Regions from separate parts of the Rhodococcus aetherivorans genome, predicted to be linked through region 2. Evidence: riboswitches for the same ligand, from Rfam matches in the RefSeq annotation. Region 2 holds a riboswitch; each other region holds the start of a gene.
What was found. A riboswitch is a leader RNA that binds a small molecule or an ion and turns the genes downstream of it on or off. The one in region 2 is predicted to bind S-adenosylmethionine.
Positions count from the first base shown of each region.

Region 1: linked by a shared signal. The riboswitch ahead of OCS65_RS25875 (aminotransferase class V-fold PLP-dependent enzyme) and the one ahead of OCS65_RS11025 (bifunctional o-acetylhomoserine/o-acetylserine sulfhydrylase) in region 2 are both predicted to bind S-adenosylmethionine.
Region 3: linked by a shared signal. The riboswitch ahead of OCS65_RS02350 (ABC transporter substrate-binding protein) and the one ahead of OCS65_RS11025 (bifunctional o-acetylhomoserine/o-acetylserine sulfhydrylase) in region 2 are both predicted to bind S-adenosylmethionine.

Region 1 is NZ_CP106982.1:5,649,763-5,654,710, reverse strand. It holds gene OCS65_RS25880 (Pls/PosA family non-ribosomal peptide synthetase) at 1-1,334, opposite strand, end outside; SAM riboswitch class IV at 1,583-1,698, shown strand; gene OCS65_RS25875 (aminotransferase class V-fold PLP-dependent enzyme) at 1,765-3,084, shown strand; gene OCS65_RS25870 (YbaK/EbsC family protein) at 3,140-3,613, opposite strand; gene OCS65_RS25865 (2-oxo-4-hydroxy-4-carboxy-5-ureidoimidazoline decarboxylase) at 3,679-4,200, opposite strand; gene OCS65_RS25860 (crotonase/enoyl-CoA hydratase family protein) at 4,348-4,948, shown strand, end outside.
Region 2 is NZ_CP106982.1:2,438,651-2,443,598, reverse strand. It holds gene OCS65_RS11035 (exodeoxyribonuclease III) at 1-684, opposite strand, end outside; gene OCS65_RS11030 (NADP-dependent isocitrate dehydrogenase) at 770-1,987, opposite strand; SAM riboswitch class IV at 2,254-2,369, shown strand; gene OCS65_RS11025 (bifunctional o-acetylhomoserine/o-acetylserine sulfhydrylase) at 2,455-3,780, shown strand; gene metX (homoserine O-acetyltransferase MetX) at 3,777-4,904, shown strand; gene OCS65_RS11015 (DUF3017 domain-containing protein) at 4,941-4,948, opposite strand, start outside.
Region 3 is NZ_CP106982.1:505,731-510,678, reverse strand. It holds gene OCS65_RS02360 (NtaA/DmoA family FMN-dependent monooxygenase) at 1-1,078, shown strand, start outside; gene OCS65_RS02355 (MFS transporter) at 1,091-2,512, shown strand; SAM riboswitch class I at 2,558-2,649, shown strand; gene OCS65_RS02350 (ABC transporter substrate-binding protein) at 2,854-4,485, shown strand; gene OCS65_RS02345 (ABC transporter permease) at 4,489-4,948, shown strand, end outside.

The DNA.
Region 1 (4,948 bases), 2.9 Mb from region 2:
GAGTGCCCGGCCGCGGTCTTGCGCACGGCGGCCGCGCCGCCGGCGACGCCGGGCAGGTTCTGCAGAGCGTTGTCGACCTCGCCGAGCTCGATGCGCCGACCGCCGATCTTGACCTGATCGTCGGCGCGTCCCTGGAACAGCAGGCCCCTGCGGTCGAGGGTGACCAGGTCGCCGCTGCGGTACGCGCGGTCCCAGCCGAGGGTGGGCATGGGGGCGTATTTCTCGGCGTCCTTGGCCGGGTCGAGGTAGCGAGCCAGTCCGACGCCGCCGATGACGAGTTCGCCGGTACCGCCCTCGGGCACGGGCCGGCCGTCGGCGTCCACCACGGCGAGGTCCCAGCCGTCGAGCGGCAGACCGATGCGGATCGGGCCCTTGCCGTCCATGGTTGCCGCGCATGCGACGACGGTGGCCTCGGTCGGCCCGTAGGTGTTCCACACCTCGCGACCGGGCACGGCCAGTCGCTCGGCGAGGTCCGGCGGGCAGGCCTCGCCACCGAAGATCAACAGCCGCACCGCTTCGAGCGCCTCGGCGGGCCACATCGCCGCGAGGGTGGGGACGGTGGAGACGACGCTGATGTCGCGGGAGACCAGCCACGGCCCGAGGTCCATCCCGGACCGCACGAGCGAGCGGGGCGCCGGCACGAGGCACGCGCCGTGCCGCCACGCCAGCCACATCTCCTCGCAGGAGGCGTCGAAGGCGACCGACAGTCCGGCCAGTACGCGGTCGCCGGGCCCGATCGGGTTCTCGCGCAGGAACAGCCGGGCCTCGGCGTCGACGAAGGCGGCGGCGCTGCGATGGCTGACCGCGACGCCCTTGGGGGTGCCGGTGGAGCCGGAGGTGAAGATGATCCAGGCGGCGTCGTCGAGGCGCGGGCCGCGCAGCTGTGGCGCGGGCGACGGCGGCGCGGTGCCCGGGCCGATGCCGTCGGCGGTGACGACGGCGGTGACCATCGCCTCCCCGAACACGAGTTCGGCGCGTTCGTCGGGGTCGTCCGCGTCCACCGGCACGTAGGCCGCGCCCGCCGCGAGGATGCCCAGGATCATCACGTACAGGTCCTTGGAGCCGGACGGCATGCGCACGCCGACGCGGTCACCGGCGCCGACTCCCGCGTCGGCGAGCCGGTACGAGCAGGCGATGACCTCTTCGACGAGTTCGGTGTAGCTGAGAGTGACGGTGCCGTCGTCGACGGCCGGGGCGTCCGGGTGGGTGTCGGCGGTGGCCCGCAGGATGTCGACGAGGGTGCGGGGGGCCGGGGCGTGGGAGGAGCGAACGAACTCCTCGGGGATGCGATACGACCGATCCGGATCCGTCGTGGGCTGGGCAGGCAATCGCATGTCCTTCTCTCGGCCTGGTGATGCGTTCGTCCGGTTATCTCACGGTCAGATGGACGGAGGGTGAACATCGGGTGTGTCGGTGCCCACTCCATCGGTGGAATCTCCCGCTCGACCCGACGTCGCGCTCCGCGGCGCGGCGTCCGATTCCGCTCGAAAAACCGTATCTCCCTGAAACTTCCGTTTGCGGGACGACGGCCGCCGCGATTCCGGTTTGACATCCGTGCGCGCTCCTGCAATCCTCTTCGGCAGGTCACGAGAACCAGCGACAAGCCCCGGCTAGCTGGTCGGCAACCCTCCTCCGCGGTGGGGTGCTCCGGGTGACGACCAGGCCGTGTTTCCACACCGGACACGGCAAGCGCGGATTCGGACCGTGATCGCACTCGGGCGACGAGGCGACCACCGGCGAATCCCTGAACGACGAGGGAACGTCATGACTGCTGCCGTACTGACCGCCGACACCTGCATCGCCCCGTTCGCCCGGGTCACCGGATGTGACCTGCAGGTACCCCTGGTCCAGGGTGGTACCTGCACCTACGCCAACTTCGACTACGCGGCGAGCGCGCCCGCCCTCGAAGCGGTCACCGAGCGGATCGCCGAGCTCCTGCCGTACTACGCCAGTGTGCACCGCGGTGCCGGTTACGCCTCCCGGATCTCCACCTCGAGCTACGAGCAGGCTCGTGAGTCGGTGGCCCGATTCGTGTGCGCCGCAGACGATCAGGTGGTGGTGTTCACCCGCAACACCACCGACTCCCTCAACCTCCTGGCCGGAGCCGTACCCGGCGACGTCGTGGTGCTCGACGTCGAGCACCACGCAAACCTGTTGCCCTGGAAGAACGCCCGCGTCGTCGAGGCCGCGGACACCGTCGCCGAGACGGTCCGCCGGCTCGTCGCCGAGCTGTGCAGCAAGCCCGCCGCGCTGCTCGCCGTCACCGGCGCCTCCAACGTGACCGGCGAGGTCCTCCCGATCGCCGAACTCGCCGACGTGGCGCACGCCTGCGGCGCCCGGATCCTCGTCGACGGAGCGCAATTGGTGCCGCACCGGCGGATCGACCTCACCGCTCTCGGCGTCGACTACCTCGCGTTCTCGGGTCACAAGCTCTACGCCCCGTTCGGTGCCGGCGCTCTGGTCGGACGCCGGGACTGGCTCGACGTCGCGGAACCGTATCTCGCAGGGGGCGGTGCGGTCCGCGAAGTGCGTCTCGGTCACACCGAATGGGCGTGCGCCCCGGCGCGGCACGAGGCCGGCACGCCGAACGTGCTCGGCGTCGCGGCCCTCGCCGCGGCGTGCGACGCGCTCGCCGGTTTCGACGCCGACGCCGTCGCCGAGCACGAGGAGGCGCTGTGCCGGCGCCTCCTCGGCGGGCTGCGCGACCTCGACGGCGTGGAGATCCTGCGGCTGTGGAGCGACTCGCCGGACTCGGTCGGCATCGTCACCTTCACGGTCTCCGGATTCGAACCCGGCGAGGTAGCGTCGTACCTGTCCGCCGAGCACGGAATCGGTGTGCGCGACGGCCGGTTCTGCGCACACCCGCTGCTCGCGCGGGTCGGCCTGCCCGGCGGTGCGGTGCGCGCCTCCCTGGGGCTCGGCAGTTCGTCCGCCGACGTGGACCGCCTGCTCGACGCGCTGCGCGGGCTCGTCGACGCCGGTCCCGGCTGGACCTACGCCAAGACCGACGGCCTGTGGGGACCGTCGCCCGAGACCCGTCCGGGCCTGGTGGAGTCCACCGCCGGCGCCGCGCAGTGCAGCTGACCGATTCCCGGGCGGACCGCCGGACAGGCACTGCCCGCCGGTCGAGCCGGCAGGTCTAGTCGACGTCGACGTCGACGGCCGCCGTGATGCGCATCAGCTCGCGGAACGTCGTGCGGAACAGCGTGCGCGGATGCCCGCCGGAGGCCCACAGCTCGGGGAAAGCGGCCAGGGCGGTGTCGACGTACGTGGTCAGGTTCGTCGGATGCCCGAGCGGTGCCACCCCGCCGACGGGCTGCCCGGTGACCTCGGTGACCACGTCCGGGGGCGCCGCAACGAGCGCACCACCGAGGCGTTTGCCCGTCCGTTCCGGGTTCACCCGATGCGCACCCGAGACCAGCAGCAGCACCGGTTCGTCGTCGAGCAGGAACACCAGCGACTTGACGATCGCACCCACGTCGACCCCGAGTGCGGCCGCCGCCTGCTCCGCGGTGTGCACCGACTCCGGCTGGGTTGTGATCAGCCCGTGATGACCGCGCGCGATGAGCGTGTCGGCCACCCGAGCGGCATTCGGATGCAGTGTCCCGGACATGGTTCCAGCCTAGGAGCCCACCGCCGTCCGTGGCCCCGATCGACAGGGCTGCCCGCAGTCGGCGGTCAATACAGGGGAAAGCCGTCCTCCGGTCCGAGCATGCGCTCGAGCCGGGTACGGGTGATCTTGGCCAGTTCCTCCGTGCACGCTTTGCGCTCCGCCTCGGGTTCGTGCGCGAGGCGGTGGTGAAGATCCGTCAGCAGTTCCCCCGGCCCGCGTCCCTGGGGGCACCACAGGTAGCGGTAGCCGAAGCGCTCCTCGTAGGCGGCCGCCGCGGCTGTGATCGCGGTCATCAACGCCTCGTCCTCGTCCCACAGCGAGCACTGCTCGAGCCGCGAGGCGGTGCTGCCGCGCCGGCGTCCCACCACCGGGTGGCAGTCGAGGGCCTCCGCGATCTCCGCGTCGCCCAGCGAGAACAGGGCGGCGTCGGCTCGGGCGAACAGTTCCGAGTAGCTCGCGTAGGGCCGCCCGGCCGCCACCGACTGGGCCCAGGTCAGCGACGCGCAACACTCGTACAGCGCGTGGGTGGCGCCCCGCCGGGACAGGGCATTGAAGGCGCCCAGACCGATGCCCTGATGCATCAACATGGCAGTCGCTCCTTTGCGAGTCGGACCGTTCGTGTCCTCAGGATCCGTCCGGTTCGCGGCGGTCACCAGTGGGGTAGCAGGGAATTTTCGAGGCTGTAACGAGCGGCCCTCGTCGGCCGTCCGAAGCGCAGACATTACTGTTGAGTAATGACTGCAGATTCCCGCTGGAAAGCGTTCACCGTCGACGTCGCCGACCACGTCGCCCGCGTCACGCTGGTCGGGCCCGGCAAGGGCAACGCGATGGGTCCCGACTTCTGGACCGAGCTGCCCGTGCTGTTCGGCGAGCTCGACGCCGATCCGGACGTGCGCGCCGTCGTGCTCGCCGGCGCCGGCAAGCACTTCTCCTTCGGCCTCGACCTGCCCGCCATGAGCGGCGACCTGGGCAAGGTCCTCGCCGACAAGGCGCTGGCCGCCCCGCGCACCGAGTTCCACGAGATGGTCAAGCGGATGCAGGCGGCGATCACCGCGGTCGCGGACTGCCGCAAGCCGGTCGTCGCGGCCGTGCAGGGCTGGTGCATCGGCGGCGGCGTGGACCTGATCTCGGCGGCCGACATCCGCTACGCCAGTGCCGACGCGAAGTTCAGCGTCCGCGAGGTCAAGGTCGGGATGGTCGCCGACGTGGGTAGCCTCGCCCGCCTGCCGCTGATCATCGGCGACGGGCACCTGCGCGAACTCGCCCTCACCGGCAAGGACATCGACGCGGCACGTGCGGAGAAGATCGGTCTGGTCAACGACGTCTTCGCCGACG
Region 2 (4,948 bases):
GATCCGCCAGCCGGCGTCGGTGTCGAACGCCTTGCCCCGGTAGGACCACCACGAGTACGGGCCGTCGACGTCCGGGTGCAGGGCGCGCACCACGTCGACCCAGCGGCCGTCGGCGAGCAGCGTGTCGAGCCACGCGCGCTCGCTCGGCAGGAATCCGGACTTCTTGACGTTGCCCTTCCAGTTCTTGATGTCGCGTTCGGTGTGGGCGATGTTCCAGTCCCCGCACACCACCATGTGCCGGGCCGCGGCCCCGGCCTCGGCGGCGCGGTGGTTCAGGTGCGTGGCGAACGACGCCATGAACCGCTCCTTCTCCTCCTGCTTCGGGGTGCCGGCCTCGCCGGTGGGTAGGTACAGGCTGCCGACGGTCACGTCCCCGAAGTCGGCCTCGACGTACCGGCCGGAGGCCGCGAACTCGTCCTCGTCGAACCCGATGCGCGAGGCGTCGGCCGGGCGCCGCGACAGGATCGCGACCCCGGCACGGCCCTTGGCCTCCGATTCGGCGGACACCACGTACCACCCGGCGTCGAGGGCGGGCGCGATCGCCGCGTGGAACTGCTGCTCGGTGGCGCGCACCTCCTGCAGGCACACGATGTCGGCCTGCGCGGTGGCCAGCCACGCGAGCAGGCCCTTGCCGGCGGCGGCACGGACGCCGTTGACGTTGACGGTGGTGATGACGTGAGGCACGACGGTCACCGTAGCCGACGGGCCGGACCCGAAACGACGACGGGACGCCCCGGTGGGGGGCGTCCCGTCGTGTGCGGTCCGTGCGTCAGGCGCGGGCCTTCTGGAGGTTCTCGTCGAGCGCGGCGAGGAACTCCTCGGTGGTCAGCCATGCCTGCTCGGGGCCGATGAGCAGGGCGAGGTCCTTGGTCATCTGTCCCGCTTCGACGGTCTTGATGACGACGTCCTCGAGCTGCTGGGCGAAGTCGATGACCTCGGGGGTGTTGTCGAGCTTGCCGCGGTGCTCGAGGCCACGGGTCCAGGCGAAGATCGACGCGATCGGGTTGGTCGACGTCGGCTTGCCCGCCTGATGCTGCCGGAAGTGCCGGGTGACGGTTCCGTGCGCGGCCTCGGCCTCGACGGTCCTGCCGTCCGGGGTCATGAGCACGGACGTCATCAGGCCCAGCGAGCCGTAGCCCTGCGCGACGGTGTCGGACTGGACGTCGCCGTCGTAGTTCTTGCAGGCCCAGACGTAGCCACCCTCCCACTTGAGCGAGGAGGCGACCATGTCGTCGATGAGGCGGTGCTCGTAGGTCAGGCCCGCGGCGTCGAACTCGGCCTTGAACTCTTCCTCGAAGATCCGCTGGAACTCGTCCTTGAACATGCCGTCGTAGGCCTTGAGGATCGTGTTCTTGGTGGAGAGGTAGACCGGGTAGTTCTGCTGCAGACCGTAGGACAGCGAGGCCCGCGCGAAGTCCTGGATGGACTTCTTGTAGTTGTACATCCCCATGACGACGCCGCCGTCCTCGGGGATATGGCACACCTCGTGCTGGATCGGCTCGCTGCCGTCCTCCGGCGTGAAGGTGATGGTGACGGTGCCCGGGCGGTCGACCTTGAAGTCGGTGGCGCGGTACTGGTCACCGAAGGCGTGACGGCCGACGATGACCGGCTTGGTCCAGCCGGGCACCAGGCGGGGCACGTTGGAGATGATGATCGGGGCACGGAAGATGGTGCCGCCCAGGATGTTACGGATCGTGCCGTTGGGCGAGCGCCACATCTTCTTCAGGCCGAACTCCTCGACCCGGGCCTCGTCGGGAGTGATGGTGGCGCACTTGACGCCGACGCCGTGCTTCTTGATGGCGTTGGCTGCGTCGACGGTGACCTGGTCGTCGGTTGCATCGCGGTGCTCGATGCCGAGGTCGTAGTACTCGAGATTCACATCCAGGTAGGGATGGATCAGCTTGTCTTTGATGAACTGCCAGATGATGCGGGTCATCTCGTCGCCGTCGAGTTCGACGACCGTTCCTTCAACCTTGATCTTGGACATGTGCGCTTCGCGTCCTCCTAGGAAGTGTCCCTGGTCCCAAGTCGATCGCACTTTGTGGGTGCGATCGTGGTCGGCTCAATGAACCATTTATGGCGTGCTCACACGTGCGGAACACGATCCAAACAAGACGAGCGTACTGCTATCGACCCGGTCCGCCAAGCGGGCCCCGGGCTACCGGCGGGTAACTTTCGCCTGCTCAGGCGCCTCCCGCCGGCAGGTATGGGTCGCCTACCGAAGCATCCGTTCGAGCCGCTAGACTCGCGCCAGGTCATGAGTACCAGCGTGAAGCCCCGGCTTGCTGGTCGGCAACCCTCCGGCCAGGGTGGGGTGCTCCGGGTGATGACCCGGTCGTCCGGCGCCACGCCGCACGACAAGCCGGTCCGATGGAGGTATTCGTCATGAGGGTTGTGATCATGAGCTGTCGCCCCTAGCCGCCCCGACCTCCCGACCACGGCCAGAAGGACATCATGACCGACAGCGAGAACACCCGGCGCGAAGACGGCTGGAGCTTCGAGACCAAGCAGATCCACGTGGGCCAGCCCGGCGGCGGCGACACCCGCGCCCGCGCCCTGCCGATCTACCAGACCACCAGCTACACCTTCGACAGCACCGACCACGCCGCCGCCCTGTTCGGCCTCACCGAACCGGGCAACATCTACACCCGCATCATGAACCCCACCCAGGACGCGGTCGAACAACGCATCGCCGCCCTCGAAGGCGGCGCCGCCGCCCTGCTGCTGTCCTCCGGCCAGGCCGCCGAAACCTTCGCCGTGCTCAACCTCGCCGCCGCCGGCGACCACCTCGTCTCCAGCCCCTACCTCTACGGCGGCACCTACAACCTGTTCCACTACACCCTGCCCCGACTCGGCATCGAGGTCACCTTCGTCGACGACCCCGACGACCTCGACCAGTGGCGCGCCGCGATCCGCCCCACCACCCGCGCCTTCTACGGCGAAACCATCGCCAACCCCAAGAACCACCTCCTCGACCTGCCGGGCATCTCCGGGGTGGCCCACGAGCACCACCTGCCGCTGATCGTCGACAACACCGTCGCCACCCCCTACCTGATCCGCCCCCTCGAGCACGGCGCCGACATCGTCGTGCACTCGGCCACCAAATACCTCGGCGGCCACGGCACCGCCATCGCCGGCGTCCTCGTCGACGGCGGCACCTTCGACTGGACCGCCACCGGCCCCGACGGCACCGCGCGGCACCCCCAGTTCGTCACCCCCGACCCCAGCTACCACGGCGTGGTCTACGCCGACCTCGGCGCCCCCGCCTACGCCCTCAAGGCCCGCGTGCAACTGCTGCGCGACCTCGGCGCCGCGGTCTCCCCGTTCAACGCCTTCCTCATCGCCCAGGGCCTGGAAACCCTGTCGCTGCGCATGGAACGGCACGTCGCCAACGCCGCCCGCGTCGCCGAGTTCCTCACCACCCGCCCCGAGGTCACCGCGGTGTCCTACGCCGGCCTGCCCTCCTCCCCCTGGTACCGGCGCGGCCGGCAGCTCGCCCCCCGCGGCACCGGCGCCATCGTCACCTTCGAACTCGCCGGCGGCGTCGACGCCGGCAAGAAGTTCGTCGACGCACTGACCCTGCACAGCCACGTCGCCAACATCGGCGACGTCCGCTCGCTGGTCATCCACCCCGCCTCCACCACCCACTCCCAGCTCACCGCCACCGAGCAACTCGCCGCCGGCGTCACCCCCGGCCAGGTCCGCCTCGCCGTGGGCATCGAAGGCATCGACGACATCCTCGCCGACATCACCACCGGCCTCGAGGCGGTCGCGTCTTGACGGCGCGCGTCGACCGGCGCCACGTGGAGCTGCCGCCGGAGGACGGCCGTCTGGGCACGGTCGACATCGGGCCGCTGGCGCTGGAGAGCGGCGCGACCCTGCCCGACGTGACGGTGGCGGTGCAACGGTGGGGCAGGCTGTCGCCGACCCGCGACAACGTCGTCCTCGTCGAACACGCCCTCACCGGGGACTCGCACGTGACCGGCCCCGCCGGGCCCGAGCACCCGTCGCCGGGCTGGTGGTCCGGGATGGTCGGTCCCGGTGCGCCGATCGACACCGACCGGTGGTGCGTCGTGGCGACGAACGTGCTGGGCGGCTGCCGCGGCACCACCGGGCCCGGTTCGACCGCCCCGGACGGCAAGGCGTGGGGCTCCCGGTTCCCCGGCATCACGGTGCGCGACCAGGTCGCCGCCGAGGTCGCCCTCGCCGACGCGCTCGGCATCGACAGGTTCGCCGCCGTGACCGGAGGGTCCATGGGCGGCATGCGGACGCTCGAATGGATCGTCGGATATCCGGAACGGGTGCGGGCGGCCCTGGTCCTGGCGGTGGGCGCCCGCGCCACCGCCGACCAGATCGGCACCCAGACCACGCAGATCGCCGCAATCACCGCCGACCCGGACTGGCAAGGCGGGGACTACTACGGAACCGGACGGGTGCCGCGGGCCGGACTGGGCATCGCACGGCGGATCGCGCACCTGACGTACCGGACCGAGGGCGAGCTCGACACCCGCTTCGCCAACTCCCCCCAGGGGAGTGAAAACCCTTGGAACGGTGGCCGATACGCGGTGCAGAGCTACCTGGAGCACCAGGCCGACAAGCTCGTCGCCCGCTTCGATCCCGGTACCTACGTGGCGCTCACCCAGGCGATGAACCGGCACGACGTCGGGCACGGCCGGGGCGGCGTGGCCGCCGCGCTCGGATCCACCCCGGTGCCGACGATCGTCGCCGGCGTGGACTCCGACCGCCTGTACCCGCTGCGGCTGCAGCAGGAGATCGCCGACGGGCTGCCCGGCTGCGACGGGCTGCGTGTCCTCGAGTCCCGGGACGGTCACGACGGCTTCCTCACCGAGGCCGACGCCGTCGCCAAGCTCCTGTCCGAGCTCGTCACCCTCGCGCGGGGCTGAGAAGCGCGTGCCGCCGGGCCGCCGAGGCCCGGCGGTTCAGCCGG
Region 3 (4,948 bases), 1.9 Mb from region 2:
CGCCACCATCAACACGACCTTCAACGAGCCGTACGAGCTGGCTCGGCAGATCGCCTCTCTCGATCACCTCTCCGGCGGCCGGGCCGCGTGGAACGTGGTCACCTCCTTCGATGCCTTCACGGGGCGCAACTTCCGCCGCGGCGGCTTCCTGGATCGCTCCCAACGGTACGAGCGCGCGGAGGAGACCCTGACGCTCATCCGTCGACTCTGGGATTCGTGGCGTAGCGACGACATCGTCGCCGACAAGGCCGGCGGCCGGTTCCTGCGTCGACCCGACGCCGGCGCCTTCGAACACCACGGCAACCACTTCGACGTGCACGGCAGGTTCACGGTTCCGCGCAGCCCCCAGGGACGCCCGGTGATCCTCCAGGCCGGGGTGTCCCCGCAGGGCCGGGACTTCGCTGCCGCGAACGCCGACGCCATCTTCTCCCCGTACGGGAAGCTGCCCGAGGCCACGGAGTTCTACCGAGATGTCAAGGCCCGGGCGATCGCTGCCGGCCGCTCCGCCGACGACATCAAGATCCTGCCGTCGGCGAGCTTCGTGATCGGTGACACCGAGGCCGAGGCCGTCGAGAAGTACCACGAGATCCGTAACCAGCAGGTCACCGGGCAGACCGCACTGATCCTGCTCGAGCAGATCTGGAATCGGGATCTGTCCGAATACGATCCGGAGGGCCCGCTGCCGGACATCGATCCCGACCCCGACGCCGAGCCGATCATCCAGGGACGGGCGTTCGTCCACCAGGACCGGTTCGAGACCGTCGCACGGCTCCGCGCGATCGCGGAGGAGAAGAAGCTGACGCTGCGAGAGGTCGTGATCGACCAGTTCGAGCGCGGACCCCTCGTCGGTACCGCGGCACGGATCGCCGAGCAGATCGACGCCTTCGTGCAGAACGACGGCTCGGACGGGTTCATCCTCGGTTCGCACCTCGTGCCTTGGGGGCTCGACGATTTCGTCGACGAGGTGGTGCCCCTGCTGCAGGACCGTGGTGTCCTCCGCGCCGAGTACACCGGAACCACGCTGCGGCACAACCTCGGGCTGCGGGTGCCGGCCGATCCGGTGGCGGTCGGCGGTTAACCCACCTCCCGCGTGACACTCACCGATCGGGCGCAGACGCCCCGGCAGACGACGTCGGTGGTGCCGGTCTGTGCGGCCGCCGGCTTCACCACCCTGCTCGATTCGTCGGTGCTGAACATCGGCCTTCCCGCCTTGCGGACCGGTCTCGACGCGGGCGTTTCGCAGGTGCAGTGGATCCTGGCCGCATACTCGCTGAGCTTCGGTCTTGCGCTGGTCCCGGCAGGCCGGCTCGGCGATGTGGCCGGCCGGCGGCGGCTGTTCCTCGCGGGCATGACCCTCTTCGCGGTCATGGGGGTGTGCGGAGCTGTCGCGTCCGACCCCTGGACGGTCGTCGCCGCACGGGCCGGTCAGGGGGTCGGGGCGGGCCTGATCAGCGCGCAGGTGCTCGGGATCCTGGCCGAGAACTACACCGGCCCGGCGCGCGCCCGGGCCCTGGCCGCCTACAGCACGGCCGGAGGCCTCGCCGGGCTGTGCGGTCCACTCGTCGGTGGGCTGGTGCTCGGCGCTGCACCCGGGGACTACGGGTGGCGTGTTCTGCTGATTCTCAACGTGCCGTGCGCACTCGTCACACTCGTGCTCGCGGCCCGCCGCCTGCCCCCGGATCGGGGACGACCGTCGGCCCGCAGCGGGGTCGATGCCGGGGGCCTCGCGCTGCTCGCGGCGGCCACGACGCTGGTGATGGTGCCCGTGGTCTCCGAACCGGGTCCGGTGGGTGCGGTGTTCGCCGTCGGGGGAGCGGCGGTCTCACTCGCCACCTTCCTGTGGTGGGAACGCCGTGTCGCCGTGCGCGGCGGCAAGCCCGTGCTGCTTCCCGAACTGACCGGATCCGGCGGATACGTCCTCGGTACCTTGGTCGCACTGTTCTGGTTCGGTGCGGTGCTATCCCTGAACACCGTCGTGAGCCTGTACCTCATCGAGGGGCGCGGCTATGCCGCGGTCCAGGCCGCCGCCGTGCTGTCCGCCGCCGCCGCGGCGATGGCCGTCGCCTCGGCCGTGGGGTGGCGGGTCGTCGCGCGATACGGCCGGGTGACGGTCGTCGTGGCGGTGGCGGCCGAGATCGCCGTCGTCGGTGGCTACGCCGCCGCTGTGCGGCACGACGCCACGATGCCGGTGTTCGTGGCGCTGGCCGCTCTGTCGGGTCTCTCGGGTGGATTCGTGGATGCACCCAACCGGGCGCTGACGCTCGAGTCGTCCCCGGCGGGTGGTCACGGTGTCGCGGCCGGGTTCCTGCAGCTGTCACAGCGGTTGTCCGCGACGGTCGCCCTCGCCGCGGTGTCCGGCCTGTATCTGTCGGCGCTGGCGACGGACGGGGACGACGTCGCCGGTGCCGCGTCGGCCGGCCTCGCGGTGTGCGCCGCCATGCTCGCGGTGTCGCTGCTCTGTGCGCTCGCCGACCGGCGCCGTCGTGCCGGCGCCGGGTTTCGATCACGGTGAGCGAAAGGGTTCTCCGAACTCGTTCGCAACGCGTACGGTCACCGGGAACCATCCAGAGCGACCGAGAGACCCGGCTCGACGACGTCGCAGCAACCCCCTGCCGCAGGTGAGGGTGCTACCGCCGGGAACGATGGAGGAGAAGGCATGGCAGGCGAGGGGTTCGTGGGCGCGTGGGCGCGCTTGCACGTCGACCTGTGCCGTCAGTGCTCGGGCATCTGTCGCCCCCGATCCTGTCGCGCCTGAGCGGCGCAACCCAGTCGAAGAACTACGACCGTCTGCCCGGCCGGTGGCATCGCGAAGCGCGGTGCCATCGGCGCCTCACGAGATCATGGAGTTCCCCGGTGCCTGTTCCGTTCACCTCTGCCGCCCGACGTCGCGCCGTCGCGGGCGCCACCGCCGCAATCCTCGCCGGTGGGCTCGCCGCGTGCGGCACCGACACGGCGGGCACCTCCTCCGGTGGCGGCACCCCGCAGCCCGGCGGCACCCTGCGCTACGGCCTGTCCCAGGCCCCCACGTGTGCCGATCCCGCACAGGCCGGCAGCAACCAGACCATCTACGTCGCCCGTCAGATCGTCGACTCGCTCACCGATCAGGACCCCGGGACCGGTGAACTGAAGCCGTGGCTCGCCGAAAGCTGGGAGGTGAACGGGGACGCCTCGGCGTTCACGTTCCGGCTGAAGGACGGCGTGACATTCAGTGACGGCACCCCGTTCACCGCGGAGTCGGTGAAGAAGAACTTCGACGCGATCGTCCAGACCCTCACCGGCGCCAAGGCAGCGCTGGCGGCGAGCTACCTGTCGGGGTACACCGGCACCACGGTGCTCGATCCGCTCACTGCCCAGGTGTCCTTCGCCGGACCGAACGCGCAGTTCCTGCAGGCGTCGTCGACGCTGCAACTCGGCTTCCTGTCCGACAGGGACGTCGCGAAGTCCGCGGAGGAGCGCTGCGCCGGCGACCTGTCCGGCACCGGTCCCTTCGTCTACGAGGACTACCAGCAGGACAAGTCCGCCACGCTGGTCAAGCGCACCGGATATTCATGGGGATCCGACGTTTTCGCGCACGACGGCGAGGCCTACCTCGATCGCATCGAGTTCACGATCGTCCCGGAGTCCGGTGTACGCACCGGCAGCCTCGCATCCGGCCAGCTCGACGCGATCAGCGATGCGCTGCCGCAGGACGCTTCCCAGATCGAAGGCAGCGGCGGACGGATCCTCACCACGCCGAACCCGGGTGTCCCGTTCGGTTTCCAGCCGAACGTCACCCGTGGCGTCCTGACCGATCCGGCGGTGCGCGCTGCGATCGTGCCGGCCCTCGACCGCCAGGAACTCGTCGACACCGTCCTCGGCCCCGATTTCCGGCCCGCGACCAGCACCCTCGCCTCCCGCACCCCCGGCTACGCCGCACTCGACGACGTCACCTACGACCCGGCGAAGTCGAAGTCGATCCTCGACGCCGCCGGCTGGGTTCCCGGCCCGGACGGCATCCGCGTCAAGGACGGCAACCGCCTGTCCTTCTCGGTGCTGTTCAGTTCGGTGTTCGCCGGCAACCAGGCGATCCTCGAGCTCGTGCAGCAGCAGCTGCGCGAGGTCGGTATCGACCTGCAGCTCGACCTGGTCTCCACCCCGGAAGCCACTGCCCGGCAGGGCGCGAAGGACTTCGACGCCACCTACTACAACAGCACACGCGCCGACGGCGACATCCTGCGCACCACGTTCGGACTCGACGGGCGCAACCTCAACAACCGCGGCCCGATCCCGGCGCTGGACGAGGTCCTGTCCGCGCAGCTGCGCACCACCGACCCGGCCGAACGCGGCGAGCTGATCGAGCAGGCACAGCAGCTCGTCCTCGACAACGGCCTGTGGCTGCCGACCGTGGAGCTGTCCCAGGCCATCGGTGCGGCGGGGGCGGTGCAGGACCTGAAGTTCGAGGCCTCCGCCCGGTTGCAGTTCTTCGACACCTGGCTGAGCGAGTAGACCATGGCCCGGTATCTCGGTTCCCGGCTCGTGCAGGCGCTGTTGGTGCTGTGTGCGGCGTTCACCGTCTCGTTCGGCGTGCTGTACCTGCTGCCGTCCGACCCGGTGAGCATCGCGGTCGACGGCGCCGGCAGCGGCACACCGGTGGATGCGGCCGCTGTCGCGCAACTGCAGGAGCGGTACGGGCTCGACCGGCCGCTGTGGGAGCAGTACCTCACTGCGTTGAGCAACGCCGTCCGGGGTGACTTCGGCATCTCGATCGTCACGGGACAACCCGTGACCGACGCGATCGCCGCCGCCGTACCCAGCACCCTGGCCCTGGCCGCGGTCGCCCTGGCGCTCGCCGTGCTCCTCGGCACCTCGATCGCGTTCGTCGCCACGTATACGCGCGCCCGGTGGCTGCGCAGCACGCTGTTCTCGCTGCCGCCGCTCGGTGTCGCGGTTCCGACCTTCTGGGTGGGAC